DNA from 2 places in the Microbacterium xanthum genome. Region 1 is predicted to be linked to the other one. Evidence: predicted binding sites of a transcription regulator. Region 1 holds the regulator's gene; the other holds the start of a gene.
What was found. The regulator LexA, encoded in region 1, represses DNA repair genes until DNA is damaged. The targets are predictions, from matches to a motif close to TCGAACANNTGTTCGA.
Positions count from the first base shown of each region.

Region 2: a site for LexA is predicted at 3,874-3,889, ahead of RZO50_RS03515 (HNH endonuclease signature motif containing protein). Genes of this name have one in related genera too.

Region 1 is NZ_JAWHUE010000002.1:944,697-950,669, forward strand. It holds gene RZO50_RS09840 (S9 family peptidase) at 1-288, opposite strand, end outside; gene RZO50_RS09845 (hypothetical protein) at 327-1,754, opposite strand; gene lexA (transcriptional repressor LexA) at 1,825-2,505, opposite strand; gene RZO50_RS09855 (LysM peptidoglycan-binding domain-containing protein) at 2,785-3,141, shown strand; gene RZO50_RS09860 (histidinol-phosphate transaminase) at 3,167-4,261, shown strand; gene hisB (imidazoleglycerol-phosphate dehydratase HisB) at 4,258-4,857, shown strand; gene hisH (imidazole glycerol phosphate synthase subunit HisH) at 4,854-5,504, shown strand; gene priA (bifunctional 1-(5-phosphoribosyl)-5-((5-phosphoribosylamino)methylideneamino)imidazole-4-carboxamide isomerase/phosphoribosylanthranilate isomerase PriA) at 5,557-5,973, shown strand, end outside.
Region 2 is NZ_JAWHUE010000001.1:741,807-747,779, reverse strand. It holds gene RZO50_RS03530 (adenosine deaminase family protein) at 1-4, shown strand, start outside; gene RZO50_RS03525 (nitroreductase family protein) at 23-874, opposite strand; gene RZO50_RS03520 (amidohydrolase family protein) at 917-2,287, opposite strand; gene RZO50_RS03515 (HNH endonuclease signature motif containing protein) at 2,392-3,795, opposite strand; gene RZO50_RS03510 (DUF2510 domain-containing protein) at 3,998-4,387, shown strand; gene RZO50_RS03505 (DUF2087 domain-containing protein) at 4,414-4,959, opposite strand; gene RZO50_RS03500 (maltokinase N-terminal cap-like domain-containing protein) at 5,049-5,973, shown strand, end outside.

The DNA of each region.
Region 1 (5,973 bases):
GGTCTTCTCGACGAAGAACAGGGTGCCGTCGTCGGCCGCCGTCCAGGCGCCACCGCCGTACTCGTGCACGCCGCTGCGTGCGTTCCAGGGCTCGGGCAGGACATCCTCCGACTGCCCGTCGACGCCACGACGTCGGACGGCGACGCGTCCCGCCTGCGCGGGCACGGGTTCCCCCCACCAGATGTCATCACCGACGAACCGTGCGCCGTCGACGCGGGATGATGACGACGATGCCGCGGCGGCGGTGATCGGCGAGGGCCAGGAGCCGTAAGGGAGCACTGAGGTCACCCTCCCACCGTACGACGGCCCGAGGGAGACCTCGACCGTCACTTCGCAGCCGGGGAGGCCCCCTCCTCGACGATCACCGTGTCGGCGTCGACGGCGATCGGGGTCTCCTCATCGGACGCCTCGGCAGCGGCGAGCTCGTCGGCGCCGGAGGGGTCCTTTTCGAGCAGAGACGCGATGAGCCACACGGCGAGTGCGAGCACGACGACCAGAACGATGTCGCCGAAGGTGAGCGGGCGCAGTGCGAACAGAAGGATCACCGCGAGCACAAGGATGACGATCCGCACCAGCACGCGCTGCCGGTGCATCCAGTCGCCGAACGCACCGGTGTCGAGCCCGCGACGACGCAGTCCGCCGCGGGCCGACGCGGTGAGGGATCCGGTGAGCGCGCGGATGCGGCGAGCGGGCGCCCAGCGTCCGCTCAGCCACGCGGCGACCGCGACGACCACGCCGAGGAACGTGAGCACGACGGCGGTGTCGCGCATCGCGCCGACGACGGTGTAGTAGATGGCCTCGAGGGTGCGGGCAGGGATCCCGAGCGCAGGTGCATTGAGGCTGAGCACGGCCGCAGCGCTCGTGAGGGCGACGGCCAGAAGCCCCGCGCCGACCGTGATCGCCACTCCGACGCCGAGCAGAGCCGTGGAGCGGCGTCGGGCCACGAGCACCCCGACCGCGGCGAGCCCGAGGGCGATGAAGGGAATCCAGTAGCCGGCCGTGACGGCGATGTTGTAGACCGTTCCCACCAGCAGCAGGCTGTCGGCCTGCACGATCACGATCGTCTGGTTGATCGTCGGGATCGAGGACGCGAACCCGAAGCCCTGGTCGACCAGTTGCGTCTTCAGCTCGTCGATGATCGGCCCCAGCTGGATGCCGAGCGCGCCGGTGTCATCGATCGCGATGGCGGTGGACTCGTCCCCGGTGGCCGCGGCCACCAGAGCGCGGTGGCTGGCGACGAGCGCGGTGCGCCACACCTGGGGGAAGGCATCGGATTGCACGACACCTGTTATCGCGGAGTCGATCAGGCCCTGCACGCCCTGCACCGCGGGCTGCCGGAGCAGGTCCAGCGCCGAGGAGGCTGCCGGGGGGAGATCCAGGCTCTGCACCCCGTCGATCACGTCGTTGGTGAGGCCGGCCACGTCGACCGCGTCGTTCACGGCCGCCGAGGCCTGGTCGATGACGAGCTGCTGTACATCCGGGTCATCGGCCAGGGGGCCGAAGGTCTGCACGAAGGCGTCTTCGCTGACCAGCTCCGCGCGCGCCCATGTGCCGACCACCGACACGGGCACGAGGATTCCCGCCAGGACGATGCACACCGCTGAGATCAGCGCGCGCCACCAGCCCGACCGTGCGACGCGATCGGAGCCCGCCGGTTCGACGTCCGGCACGGCTGCGTGCGAGCGGAGATCGGCGTTCTCTGCTCGGAGGCGTTCGATCTCGGCGCGGAGATCGTCGATGTCGGTCGTGGGCATGGCGAGGCTCCCTAGGGTCGGTCTGCCCATTCTGTCGGGTCGACCGGGGTCTGCGCACGCCTGTGAGCGATCAGACCGCGCGCATCACCGCGACCACCTTGCCCAGGACCACGGCCTCGTCGCCGAGGATCGGCTCGAAGGCCGAGTTGCGGGGGAGCAGCCAGACATGGCCATCGCGCTGCCGGAAGGTCTTCACCGTCGCCTCGCCGTCCAGCATCGCCGCGACGATGTCGCCGTTCTCGGCGGTCTGCTGCGAACGGACCACAACCCAGTCACCGTCGCAGATCGCGGCGTCGATCATCGATTCGCCGGAGACCTTCAACATGAACAGGTCTCCCTTGCCGACCAGCTGACGGGGCAGAGGGAACACCTCGTCGATCTGCTGGTCCGCCGTGATCGGCACTCCGGCGGCGATTCGTCCGACCAGAGGGACCATTGCGGCATCACCGACCGGGGGTGCGGCGTCGGCAGGGTTCTCGGTGCTCGCGCCGGGGAGGTCGATCAGGACCTCCATCGCGCGGGTCTTGCCGGCGTCGCGCCGCAGATACCCGCTCAGCTCGAGCTGATTGAGCTGGTGGGTCACGCTCGACAGCGACTTCAGTCCCACAGCGTCGCCGATCTCTCGCATGCTCGGCGGATACCCGTGCTTGGCGATCGACCGCTGGATGACCTCGAGGATCGCGAGCTGCTTGTCGCTCAGGCTGCGCCGGCGCCGGGTCTGAGCGCGTGCGCGTGCGTTCGGCTCTGTCATCTCGTACTCCTGTCTGGTCGCCCCGCGTCGTCTTCCCGTCGAGAGGGGCACTGGCCTTCGAATGTCGGAGGCCCGTGGTGAGGTGTGCTCATCGAAACCGTATCCGCCCGTTCGGTGTGCGGCCCGCAACGGCGCCGCGTGTCGTGTTCGAGTGAGAACGCGAGTTTCGGCCCCTTGACAGCATAGAGACTCGAAGATAGCTTCGGAAGAGAGGTTCGCACCGGCTGCTCCCGGCCGAGTGGCTCGGTGCGAACCTCTTCCCGAGGAGGAGGAGTAGAGATGACCGCGATCACCATCACCTCGCAGCCCCGTACCCGTCTGCGCCTGACCGCCCGCGGTCGTCGTGTCGTCGCGGGGATCGTGGCGCTTCCGCTGTCGGCGTTCGTCGCGGCCGCGGTCGTGAGCGGGGGTTCGGCGCTGGCCTCCCGCGACGTCGGCGCCGATCCCGCGTCCTTCTCGACGGTCGTCGTGGGTGCCGGCGAGTCCCTGTGGGCCGTGGCCGAACGAGTGGCGCCGGCCAGTGACCCGCGCGACGTCATCGACGACATCGCCCGATTGAACGCGCTCGACGGAGTATCGGTGTCCGCCGGTCAGGAGCTGGCGATTCCGGCGCAGTACGCCGCCGACGGGCGGTGATACCGATCGGCCCCGCGCCCGTACCATGGGAGAGGTGACTGCTCGCCTCGACGACCTCCCGCTCCGTGATGACCTCCGCGGTATGACACCGTATGGTGCCCCGCAGGCGCCCCTGCCGGTGGCGTTGAACGTCAACGAGAACACCCACCCTGTGCCGGATGAGGTCGCCGGCGACATTCTCGACTCGATCGCTCTTGCTCTGCGCGATGTCAACCGGTATCCCGATCGCGAATTCCCTGCGCTTCGGGAGGCATTCGCTGACTACCTCGGCGAGGGTGTCACCCCGGAGCAGATCTGGGCGGCCAACGGCTCCAACGAGGTGCTGCAGCACGTCCTCCAGGCCTTCGGTGGGCCTGGTCGGACCGCCTTCGGGTTCGGCCCGACGTACTCCATGTACCCGCTGCTGACGCGGGCGACCGGGGCAACCTGGGTGGCGGGGGCCCGTGAGGATGACTTCACGCTCTCGCCGGAAACCGCCGCCGCGCAGGTCGCCGATGTCGATCCGGACGTCGTGTTCCTCTGCGCACCGAACAACCCCACGGGCACCCCGATGTCCCTCGACGTGATCGCGGCGGTCTACGAGGCGAGTCGCGGCATCGTCGTCGTGGATGAGGCGTACGAGGAGTTCGCGCCGCATGACGAGCCCTCTGCGATCACGCTGTTGGGTGGGCGCGAGCGCCTGATCGTCTCCCGCACGATGTCGAAGGCGTTCGCCTTCGCCGGGGCGCGCGTCGGATACCTGGCGGCCGACCCGGCGGTCGTCGACGCACTGCGCCTGGTTCGTCTTCCGTACCACCTGAGTGCGCTCACGCAGGCGGCCGCCACCGCGGCACTCCGGCACGCGCCGGTGATGCTGGGCATGGTCGACGAGATCGTCGCGCAACGCGACCGCATCTCCGCGACTCTCGAGGCGCTCGGCTACCAGCCGCACCCGTCGTGGACGAACTTCGTCCTCTTCGGTGGGGTCGACGATCCCGCCGCGACCTTCCGCGCGCTCTACGACCGGGGCATCCTCGTCAGAGACGTGGGGATCCCGCACCACCTCCGCGTCACGGCGGGGACGGAGGCGGAGACCACCGCCTTTCTGGAGGCCCTCGCCTCGTTAGGATCGACGTCATGACCCGCACCGCCTCGCTCACGCGCTCGACCAGCGAGTCGACCGTCGAGCTGCAGCTCGACCTCGACGGCACCGGACGCAGCAGCATCGACACCTCCGTGCCGTTCTACGACCACATGCTCACGGCATTCGCGAAGCACTCGCTGACCGATTTGACCGTGCGGGCCTCCGGCGACACGCACATCGATGCGCACCACACCGTCGAAGACGTCGCAATCGTTCTCGGACAGGCGATCCGAGAGGCGCTGGGCGACAAGGCAGGAATCAGCCGTTACGGCGACGCTCTCGTTCCGCTGGATGAGGCGCTGGCGCAGGCGGTCGTGGACATCAGCGGCCGGCCCTACCTCGTGCACACCGGGGAGCCCGTCGGCTTCGAGCACCACCTGATCGGCGGCCACTTCACCGGATCGCTCGTGCGGCACACGTTCGAGGCGCTGAGCTTCCAGGCGGCGTTGACGGTCCACGTCCGCGTGCTCGCGGGGCGCGATCCCCACCACATCGCCGAGGCCGAGTACAAGGCGTTCGCGCGCGCGTTCCGGCAGGCGAAGTCCCTCGATCCGCTGGTGGAGGGCGTACCGAGCACCAAGGGTGCGCTGTGACCGGTGCGCCGCTGGTCGCGGTCCTCGACTACGGTTCGGGAAACGTCCACTCCGCGGTCAAAGCCCTCATCGCGGCCGGGGCGGATGCGCGCCTCACCCGAGACCGTTCCCTGGTGCTGGACGCCGATGGTCTCGTCGTGCCGGGCGTGGGTGCGTTCGATGCCGTAGTGACGGCGCTGCGCGAGCAGCGGGGCGACGAGCTCATCGGGAGGCGGTTGGCCGGTGGCCGACCCGTCCTGGGCATCTGCGTCGGGATGCAGGTCCTCTTCGAGCACGGCGTCGAGCGCGGAGCCGACACCCCCGGGCTGGGCGAGTGGCCGGGCGCGGTGACCGAGCTCGACGCGCCGGTTCTGCCCCACATGGGATGGAATACGGTGCAAGCGGGTGAAGGCAGCCGCCTGTTCCGCGGTCTTGAAGATGAGCGGTTCTACTTCGTGCACTCCTATGCGGCCCAGACGTGGACGATGGACGCGCAGCGCCCCTTCGCTGAGCCTGTTCTGACGTGGAGCGAGCACGGTGTGCCGTTCCTCGCGGCGGTGGAGAACGGTCCGCTCTCCGCAACGCAGTTCCACCCGGAGAAATCGGGGGAGGCGGGTATCCGCCTTCTGGCCAATTGGATCGACGGGCTCCCGCAGACTAACCTCTGAATCCGTGCCTGCGCCCGGACGCCCCGGATCCGGCCGAGACGCACGAGGAGCCATGAACGATTTCGCATCAACCCCCCAGCTGATTCTGCTTCCCGCGGTCGACGTCGCCGGGGGGAAGGCGGTCCGACTCACTCAGGGGGAGGCCGGGTCGGAGACGAGCTACGGTGATCCCGTCGACGCCGCGATGGACTGGGCACGACAGGGCGCACAGTGGATACACCTCGTCGACCTCGACGCGGCCTTCGGTCGCGGCAGCAACGCGGGGGTGATGCGCAAGGTCATCAAGTCGGTACGCGGAGTCCAGGTCGAGCTCTCCGGCGGGATCCGGGATGACGCCTCGCTCGAAGCGGCCCTCGAAAGCGGTGCCTCCCGGGTGAACCTCGGCACGGCGGCGCTGGAGAACCCCGAGTGGGCGGCGGATGTCATCGGGCGCTACGGCGACCTGATCGCCGTCGGACTCGACGTGCGC
Region 2 (5,973 bases), on a different contig from region 1:
CTGACCGCCGCGGTTGGCGACTCTAGATCGAGGGCAGGCCGCGCTGCTCCAGGGCCTCGCGCATCACGTGGCGACCGTGCAGGCTGGCTTCGTCTCGCACCCGCGCGAGCACGGCCGGCGTCCACGGCCGCGCCGTGCCCTGCGAGGCGTAGTAGGCCGAGAGGGCGTCGTCGTACGCGTCGATCGCTGAGTCGGAGGGGATCGTGTACGTCTCGCGGTGGCGCACGACATCCTGCGGGAGGCGGGGCTTGACGCCGGCGGTGTCGTCGGGATCGGGGTGTCCGATGGCCATTCCCGCGACCGGGAACGCCCCGGCGGGCAGGTCGAGGAGGTCGCCGAGGGCGAGGGGATTGTTCCGCACCGACCCGACGTAGGTGATGCCCAGGCCGAGCGACTCGGCCGCGATCGCGGCGTTCTGCGCGGCGATGCCCGCATCCACGAACGACACCAGCGTGCTCTCGAGGTAGTCGATGCCGGCCGTGCCCGCGTCGCGCTGCTCGGCGATGACGCGGTTGCGTGCCCAGTCGGCGACGAACACGAGGAACACCGGAGCCCGGCGAATGAACTCCTGGTCCCCGGAGAGTTCGGCGGCTGCCGCCTTGCGCTCGGGGTTGCGGATCTCGATCACCGACCACGACTGCATGTTCGAACTCGTCGATGCCGATTGCGCCGCCGCGATGATCGCGGTGATCGCGTCGTCGGAGACGTCTTCGGGCGTGAAGCGACGCACCGAGCGGTGTCGCAGCTGGAGAGCGATGACGTCGTTGACCGATTCGAGGGTGTCGGGAGCCGCATCCCCGTACCGCGCCCCGAGGCTCTCGTCGATGGCGTCGGCGTCGGGGGCCTTCGGGGTCGTCGTCGCAGATTCGGTCATGTCATGGACGACGATAACCCGCCGTCAGGTATTCCCTCGACGTCAGTGGAACAGACCCTCGGGGTCGCCGTGGGCGTCGAGCCACTGCTGTCGGCGCTCGAACAGTCCCGGCACGAGGGTGCGCACGCGCGCGATGAGTTCGTCGACGTCGGCGGTGACGAGCTCTCCGCCGCGCACGACGATGTCGCCGGCGACCATCGTCATGTCCACGTCCGACCCGCGGACGGCGTGCACCAGGTTGTGGTGGATGTTGGCGTGACCGCCGGCGGGGAGGAACGGCGTCATGCGCGGGGTGTCGGTCCGCACCGCGACGAGGTCGGCCTGCAACCCGGGAGCGATGCGACCGAGCCGGTCGCCCTGACCGATGGCGGCGGCCCCGCCGCGGGTGGCCATGTGCATCACCTGCCACGAGTCCATGGCGGCGGCATCCATCGACCGGAGCTTGCCGAGCAGCGAAGCGACCTTCATCTCCTCGAACATGTCGAGGTTGTTGTTCTCCTTCTCACCGTCGGTGCCGAGGCCGACATTGACCCCGGCGGCCAGCATCTCGGCGACCGGTGCCATGCCGCTGGCGAGCTTCATGTTCGAGATGGGGTTGTGCGAGACGCCGACACCGCGCTCGGCGATCAGATCGACCTCTGCCTGATCGAGCCACACCGCGTGCGCCAGCATCGCGCGCGGGGTGTCGAAGAAGCCGTGCTTGTCGAGCGCGAAGATCGGGCGCATCCCGTATCGGCTGTCGAAGTCGGCGAGTTCGATCTCGGACTCGCTGCAGTGGGTGTAGATCCCGGTGTCGAAGTGGCGGGCCATGTCGATCGCGCGTTTCTGCCCGGCCTCGTCGGCGTAGAACCAGTGCTCGAGGCCCACCCACGGCATGATGCGGCCACCGGCGGCGCCGGCCCACTCCCGCAGCATCCGCTCGTTGTCATCGAGGGTGTCGAAGTAGTCGAAGTCCGGGTGCTCGCCGACGTAATTCACCGTCACGACGCGGTTGCCGAGCCCCTGGGCGGCGCGCGCGGCGCCGTCCATGTACCGCCACATATCGACGACGGTCGTCGTGCCGGACAGGAGACCCTCCGCGTAGCAGAGCCACGCGGCCGCCTCGGCCTCGTCGGGCCGCAGCACGCGGTGCATCGGGTCGATGTGCAGCCGCAGCCACTCCCACACCGGCAGGTGTTCGGCCGTACCGCGCAGCATGCCGGAGTGGTGGTGCGCGTTGATCAGGCCGGGAATGAGAACCCGGTCGGTGAGGTCGACCCGTTCAGCAGCGGGATGCTGCGCCGACAGATCAGCGACCGGCCCGACGGCGCTGATCGTGTCGCCGGTCACGACCACGGCGGTGTCGGTGAGGACGTCGAGGGAATCGTTCATGGTCACAACGGCGTCGGGGACCAGCAGACGGGAAGCGTTCATCGGCATCGATAGTAAGAGGCAATCGTGTATTGCTCGAGGCAATCGCGTTTCGATGGTGTTTCCCGCCCCCCCCCGTCGTCCACAGGCGGCGCGGCGGCATCGAATCAGAACGGCGCGGCGGGCGGTGCTGACGTGCGAGTCGGGCCGGGTGGGTCGGGGGAGAACATCACTCGAGGTGGAGGCGTCTCGATGTGGCGGAGCCCCGAGGGCGCGATGAAGTGAAGGGTGCCCCCCGGGCGTTGCGTGACCGTCCACGGTGTCGCGTGCTTCAACGTGTGATGCCGTCGACAGAAGGCTCCGACGTTGTCGACGTCGGTTCGGCCACCGTGGGCATGGTCTTTCCGGTGATCCCAATCGCACTCCCGGGCGGGACGCCGACATCCGGGGAATCGGCAGTGCACATCGCGGGCGAGGAGGTAGCGCTTCTGCGCCGAGGTGATGTGGCGGCGGTCGACGCTGAGGACAGCCCCGGTGATGGGGTCGAGGAACACCCGGTCGAAGCCGGGAGCGTGTCCGGCGAGCACCTTCGCCGTCTCCGGGTCGACAGCGCACGCCCCGTCGAGCTGCGCCCCGCCGGAGGTCGTGCCGGCGAGGGTGGACGCCGGGACGGTGAGCTGCACGTGCGCTCGAATCGCCCCCAACCCGCCTTCGACCGTGTCGCCGATGGGGTCGATCGTCGGCGCGGCGGTGAGAAGCATGTCCATCAGCACGTCGGTGCGGATCTGATCGATGCCGCGCTCGTCGACCCCGATGTCTCGACGGGGGCTTCCGGCCGCGTCCGCGGCGGCCCCGCCCGGGGCGGAACGGGCGGTGACGGGGTCCTCCGCCGGAGGGTCGACGGTGCGGCGCGCGGCGCGATCCGCATCTCTGATCGCGCGTGCCTGGCGGGTCAGTCGGTCGTGAATACCGTGGATCTCGGTCACCGGTCCGATCGCTCCGAGCATCGCCATCCCGTCGCGGAGGTCTTCGACCCAGACCCTCCGCGTGAGTGCCGCCGCGTCGTGGCGCTCCTGGATCGTCTTCGGGTCGTGCTTCTCGGCGACCTGCTCGGCGAATGTCCGAGTGCGCGCCGCGGTCGTGGTCTCGGCGTAGGCGAGAACGTCGCTCTCGTATGCGGAGCGGGCCTCCGGGTCCTCGAGCTCGGCGCCCCTCTCGACGATGACAGTCAGGTGGCGCTGGGAGATTCGACCCTCGCGCAACGCGTCGTAGCTCGCGGGAAAAAGGGTCACCGCGCGATGAGCCTCGAACAGCCGTGACTGCAGCACCCGATCGCTCTCCCGGGTGGCGGCCCCGATCTCCGCCGCCATCGCGCGAAGCGGCATCTCACGTTCTTTCGTCGACGCATCACGCAGACGCTCTGTCTGCTCGACGGTGAAGGCATACGCCTCCGCGTGCAGAGCTGTCTCCTCGGCGAAGATCCGCGCCTTCACCGCGGCGATCTCCCTGGCGCGCAGCGCGAACCGACCGGTCTTCGCCGCGTCAGCGGGGTCGTGCGCTTTCGAAGTCATCTTCACCTCGGGACTGGGGTCTGCGCTTCCAAGTGTAGAACAAAACAACGAGTAACGCCATGTTTCCCGACAATCCCATCGAACAAATCTTCCCATCGGGTGTGCGCGGCTCACCCGTCCCGCGAGCGCCGGGGAGGCGATGTCCGCAACCCCGCTACGGTGGGCAGGAGCCGGATCGGGGGATCCGGCGGACGGGGGAGTCATGGCGAATGCGCAGGCAGGCTGGTACGACGACGGCACCGGGCAGAAGCGGTGGTGGACCGGCGAGAAGTGGACCGACGACATCCAGCCGCCCCCGCCGACGGAGCCCGGCATCGGCGGGATGATCAGCCGCGCGCAAGCGGATGCGGTCGCGGGCGCCCAGCCCCGTCCCGCACAGACCGGGATGAGCTACGTCGTGCTGCAGGTCGTCTTGAAGGAGAAGTTCTTCGGCTCCGGGTCGAACAACCTCGTCGAGCTCGAGGGCGTCATCAACCGGCAGGCTGCGCTCGGCTATCGACTCCACACGATCAGTACCGCCTCGTCGGGCAGCACGGGCTTCGGTGGCGGTGACCGCATTCAGGCGACCCTGGTCTTCGAGCGCCTGGTCTGAGCGCCTGCTCTGAGCTCCCGCTGCGGTTACCGCTCCCCGGGTGCGGGCAACGCGTACTCCGTGCCGGAGGGGGTGCGTTCGATCAGACCGTGATCGACGAGGTGGCGGCGCAGGATCGCGACGTCGTGGGCGTGGCCGCTCAGCCGGGCGTTGAACTGCTGCTCGGACAGGACCTCTCCGGGGTCCAACACCGAGGGTGCGACCCAGGAGAGCAGTTCGGCACGCACCTGCGGATTCGATGGGTACACCGCAATGCGCCCGCCGGCGTCGAAGAACCGCGCGAGACCCGTCGGTTTGGGCGGTGCGGGTGCCGCGGCGAGGAGATCGGCGAACACCGCGTTGTCCGCCGCAAGACGCCCGTTCTGCTCCCGAACCAGGCCGGACTGCGTCAAGACCCTGGTGATCTGCCGACGCCGAGACGGCGACAGGGTCTGCAGGGTGGCGCTGTGCACGCCGAGGGTCAGTTCCGCATGGACGCGTCGCGCCGTCTCATTCGCCAGGGCTGCGACCACCGCACGCCATCGGTGCGGCGCGACCTCGACGGCCTCGCCCGTGTCCGCCGGCTCGCTCATCCCTCCACGCTAGGCGGTGCAGGGTGGCACGCGATGCCCGCCCGCGTCCACCCCTTGTGTCGCGCCCCCGATACGCGTCACGGTAGAGCGTGGACTTCCTCGATGCGCTCGCGACCTGGATGACGACTCAGCGCTGGTACGCCGGAAAAGGGCACCAGTCGCGCTTGAGGATCCTCGACGCGCAACCCGGACCGGCCGGCAGCACGCGCTACCTCGTGATGGACGACGCCGGGACGCTCCCGACGCTCTACCACGTCCCCCTCGTCGCGGCCGGACCCGACGACGTCGCCGACGTGGTCGACCCCGCGGAGGGGCGCGCCTACGTCGACGCGGCGCGGCAGCACGACTTCGCGGTCGAATCCCTCGCGGAGATGGGGGTGGATGTGCGCCGCATCACAGGGGCGCGCGTGCTGACGGGGGAGCAGTCGAACACCTCGATCGTGTTCGAGGAGCGCGGCGAGCCCACCATCATCCTGAAGCTGTTCCGCACCCTCCACCACGGCGAGAACCCCGACGTCACGGTGCAGCGCGCCCTGAGCGTCGCCGGGTCGCCCTACATCCCGCGGTTCTTCGGCAGTCAGGATGCGTCCTGGCCGGATGTCGGGCGTGAGTCCGGTTCGGCGCAGGGCACGATCGGCTTCGCACAGGAATTCCTGCCCGGCGTGCGCGACGGCTGGGCGATCGCGCTGGAGGCCGCCCGCGACGGCCGCGACTTCACCGAGGCGGCCCGCGACCTCGCGATCGCCGTCGCCGGCGTGCACGGCGCGCTCAGCGTCACCCTCGAGACGACCGAGGCGGCCCCCGATGTGGTGGCGGCGATCGGATCCGCGTGGGGTCGCCGGTTGCGGATCGCGGCGTCCGAGGTGCCCGCGGTCGCGGATCGCGTCGACGCGATCGACGCCGTCTACCGCGCCGCCCTCGACGACGAGTGGCCTCAGCTGCAGCGCATCCACGGTGACCTGCACCTCGGTCAGGTGCTCGCCGTGCCCGGGCGCGGCTGGCGCCTGGTCGATT